Regions from separate parts of the Chryseobacterium geocarposphaerae genome, predicted to be linked through region 1. Evidence: riboswitches for the same ligand, from Rfam matches in the RefSeq annotation. Region 1 holds a riboswitch; the other holds the start of a gene.
The links. A riboswitch is a leader RNA that binds a small molecule or an ion and turns the genes downstream of it on or off. The one in region 1 is predicted to bind cobalamin.
Positions count from the first base shown of each region.

Region 2: it holds a riboswitch for cobalamin, as region 1 does, so the genes downstream of both, metE (5-methyltetrahydropteroyltriglutamate--homocysteine S-methyltransferase) here and CLV73_RS08390 (TonB-dependent receptor plug domain-containing protein) in region 1, are expected to answer to the same signal.

Region 1 is NZ_PGFD01000001.1:1,886,326-1,888,530, reverse strand. It holds gene CLV73_RS08390 (TonB-dependent receptor plug domain-containing protein) at 1-877, opposite strand, end outside; cobalamin riboswitch at 908-1,084, opposite strand; gene CLV73_RS18905 (hypothetical protein) at 1,150-1,320, shown strand; gene cdd (cytidine deaminase) at 1,366-1,848, opposite strand; gene namA (NADPH dehydrogenase NamA) at 1,951-2,205, shown strand, end outside.
Region 2 is NZ_PGFD01000001.1:1,144,016-1,146,220, forward strand. It holds gene udk (uridine kinase) at 1-16, opposite strand, end outside; gene CLV73_RS05125 (Lrp/AsnC family transcriptional regulator) at 166-627, opposite strand; cobalamin riboswitch at 782-965, shown strand; gene metE (5-methyltetrahydropteroyltriglutamate--homocysteine S-methyltransferase) at 1,357-2,205, shown strand, end outside.

The DNA of each region.
Region 1 (2,205 bases):
CGATATTATTGAAATATTGAAAGTTTTCCTCTGTATAAGCCGCTTTAAAGGCATTGGTAAATCTGGAAGTATTCCAGTCCCAGGCAATCAGGCTTCGGATATTTTGAGTCTCATATTTTGTTTTGGTCTGAATATCTGCAAAAAAAACAGGGTAGTGCTGATTTCCGTTAAAAAACTCCGAGATCCAGGAAATTTGATGATGAGGTGCAATTTTATAAGCAACGGCAATATTGATATTTGAGTTATTATATTGTCCGTTTCTGTTCCTGTAATTTACTTCTTCAACTTCATAATCATTTTGGCTGATTGAATAATTTCCGGAAACTTTAAAGCTTAATTTATCATTACTAAAAGAAACCCTTGCAAAGTTATTATACGTATCAAAAGATCCTGCTTCAGAAAATAATGAGGCATGAATCCCTTTATTAAAATCCAAAATGTTGTTTAAGTGTATGCTTCCTCCAATGGCACCGCTTCCATATATTACACTTCCGCCGCCTGCCTTAATATCCATTTGTTCAAACCCGGATAAAGAAATATTGTTGATATCTCCTTGTCCTAAAAACATAGAGTTTATGTTGATTCCGTTCCATACAAAAGCAGTCTGTTGCGCTGTTGTTCCCCTGAATGAAGGCGAAGAAACCGCACCTCGGCCATTTTCTTTAATATAAACGGGAGACTGAAAACGTAATGTTTCGGAAAGATTGGTAGAATTTTTTTCGACGTCTTCAGCTTTAAGGGTATTGACTTTATGGAAAAGTTTTACCTTATTCATCTGGCTGTCGAAGACATAAATAGTATCAATCGTTTTCTCTTGTGCAAAAAGAAAACAACCGTAAGACGCAAAAAGCAGTACTAAAGATCTTTTAATATCCATTTTCTTTTACTTTTCCTCCGAAAGCAATGTTTATTTGATTATATTTTGGCAGGTCTCCTGACTTTCGCTTTCTACACCTTCCCGTTTTCACAGTGGTTTCTCGTAGAAATTTTCTAATGCGATCTACAGTTGCGGGGACAGTTTAGGATTTTCACCCAATTCCCTTTTCATTCCAAATAATTGGAAACCAAAATTTTTGCAAAGATAAACTTATTCATCAAAAATGCAAAAAAGATGAAAAGCTATAAAAATCGAAGATAAAAATATTCACAATGAATTCCCCTCCTTTGGAGAGGTGGCGAAAATTCAAAGAATTTTCGACGGGGTGGTTCTGTAGTACGGGTTTTTCTTTTCATAGTCACAATTTCCTAGCCCTGATTGCAGTGGAAATCCTTTTTGAAAAAAAAGATTGTAACGGAAAGCAGGAAATAGCTCCAAATTAGAAGTAATGTGAAGGAATTAGCTGTTCAAAAAAATGTTTAAAAGGCCTATAAATAAGTTCCGTCAAAAGAAAAAGGAAGAAGATCTTTTATAGAATGTACTTTGATGGTTTCTTCGTTTAAATTGGCAAAATAAAGTTCAATATTTTCATTTTGCTTGGTTTCATATTCTATGATACTTTGTCGGCATGATCCGCAAGGTGGAATAGGTGGGTTGTTTTCAGAAAATTCTTTAGGACCTCCTACAATAAAGATTTTTTTAATTTTTTCATTAGGAAAATTTGCGGCAACCCAGTAAAGCGTTGTTCTTTCCGCACAAAGCCCCGAAGGAAACGCTGCGTTTTCCTGATTGCTTCCCGAAAAGATATCTCCATTCTCCAAAAGTATGGCACATCCCACAAAAAAATCCGAATAAGGAGCATAAGCTTTCTCTCTTGCCGACTTGGCTTTTTCAAAAAGCGCCTGTTCGATTTCACTCAGCTCATTGCTGTTTTTGAAATGCTCATAACCAATATGTATATCTTTTCTCATGTCTTCTTTAAAAAAGGGGGATAAAATTAATCCTTTTTCGTAACGTAGGCAATACATTTTTACTAGACTAAATTTGTAATTTTAAAACTTAAAAAATAAACAATGTTATATTCACCAATACAATTTAGAAATGTGGAATTGAAGAATCGTTGGGTAATGTCTCCAATGTGTATGTATTCTTGCGAAAACGGATTGGCTAATGATTTTCATTTTGTGCATTACGGAAGTCGTGCACAAGGAGGAACAGGACTTATTATGGTGGAAGCAACCGGAGTAGAACCTCGGGGAAGAATTACGAATCACTGTATGGGAATCTGGAATGATGAGCAGGCCGAAAAACTTCAGAAAATCGTTGAT
Region 2 (2,205 bases), 740 kb from region 1:
TTCCTATTACAAGCATTCTTTTTTTGTTTCTTTATAGTTTTTACAAATATACTATTTTAGATGAATGCAAATAAAATAAATGAGAATCTAAAATTTCAAACAGATGAAAACTAATGCATAATTTTAAAGTTATCAGATATTAATAAGAATTAGCAATATTCAAAATTAAATATTCACCCCATGAATATTTTTCACCTCTGCCATCACAAACGTACTGTGTGTACTTCCGATAGAATCTACAGAGCCTAATTTATTAAAAACAAAATCCTGATAGTGCTTCATATCTCTTACCTGAACTTTCAGTAAAAAATCAAAATCTCCGGAAATATTATAGCATTCTGCGACTTCATCAATCTGTAAAATATCTTCAACAAATCGATTTCCGACAGAACGATCATGGATTTTCAGTTTTACCTGACAAAAAACGGTAAAACCACGATTCAATTTTTCCGCTTCCAGAATGGCAGCATAATGTTTAATATATCCTTCCTGCTCCAGTCTTTTCATCCGTTCAAAAACAGGGGAAGCAGATAGGTTTACTTCTTTCGCGAGCTCTTTTACGGTTAGTTTTGCATTTTTTTGAAGGATTCTCAGCAGTTGAAGATCCTTTTCATCCAGTCTTTCCACAGAATAATATTCTTTTTGGGGGTTCAATTCTCAAATTTACAGAATAATAATCTTTCAAATATACATAAATCGAAATAAAAATCTTATTTTAATCAATATATCCAATCAATATACTTTAATCAATATCTTTGAATCCTATTTTGTTCTTTAATATACTTCATCAAACGGAAAAGGTTTTACTTAAGGTAAATTAATAGGGAATCGTGTGAAAATCACGAGCTGTCGCGCAACTGTAAGTAACACATCAAAGTTTTTGTCCACGCATATCCACTGTGTAAACGGGAAGGATGACAATAACCGTTATAAGTCAGGAGACCTGCCTGTTCCGAATTGACAATGCTCTCGCGGTTGGAGTTTTTGGTTAGACAGATGATATTTTGGAAACGTATTGGGTTTAAAATTTTGATTTTTTAAACGCAAAGATTTTTTATGATGACTTCTTATTTTTTAAGGAGCAAAGAATTGCGACTTCTTCGCTGATGAAGCGTATGGATAAAACGTCCGCTCTTACAATCAATGAAATTGATTCTACTCTGCTCACTTAAGACGTCAAGAAAATTTAATTAAAACTTTGCATCAAAAAATAAAAATCTTATAATTCTTTTCATTAAAAAGAAAAATACGTCTTCACTATATCTTACCAATTCCCCAAAACTTTTCCCTGCAATAGCATTATGAAGCATCCGAAGAACTTTTAAAATCATTGTCTAATTTAAAAGTTGTAAGAAAATGCAAACACATCTTCTTGGCTATCCGCGTATTGGTAGCAACAGAGAACTCAAAAAAGCCTGTGAACAATATTGGGCAGGTAAAATCAATTTAGACGACCTTCTAGAGGTTGGAAAAACCATTACTCAAAGTAATTGGAAACTTCAGCAGGAAGCGGGAATTGACCTTATCCCATGTAATGATTTTTCGTATTACGATCAGGTTTTGGATATGACCTTAACGGTTGGAGCCATTCCTGAACGTTATCAGGAAATTGCTTTAAAAAAGCCCGAACTGGACGTTTATTTTGCAATGGCAAGAGGTTTCCAGAAAGACGGCTTAGATATTACCGCAATGGAAATGACGAAATGGTTTGATACGAATTATCATTATATCGTCCCTGAATTTCAGAAAAACCAGGAATTTAAATTATTCTCCAATAAAATCATCGAAGAATTCATTCGTGCGAAACAGACCGGATTCAATGCAAAACCTGTTATTATTGGTTTATTAACGTATTTACTGCTTGGAAAAGAGAAAGAAGAAGGTTTTGATAAGTTGGATTTAGCTCAAAACTTACTTCCTGTTTATATTCAGATCTTAAAGGAGCTGGAGGGTCACGGTGCGGAATACATTCAGTTTGATGAGCCATTTTTAGCATTAGATTTAACTGAAAAAGCAAAAGAAGTCTATCAGTTTGTGTATGCTGAAATCAAAAAACAGTTCCCTAAGCTTACATTTATTGTCGCAACTTATTTTGACGGCTTAAAAGACAATCTTTCACTCGCCACTTCCCTACCTGTCGATGTTTTACACATTGACCTGGTTCGTTGTCCAGAACAATTGGATGAAGTTTTGAATAATATTCCC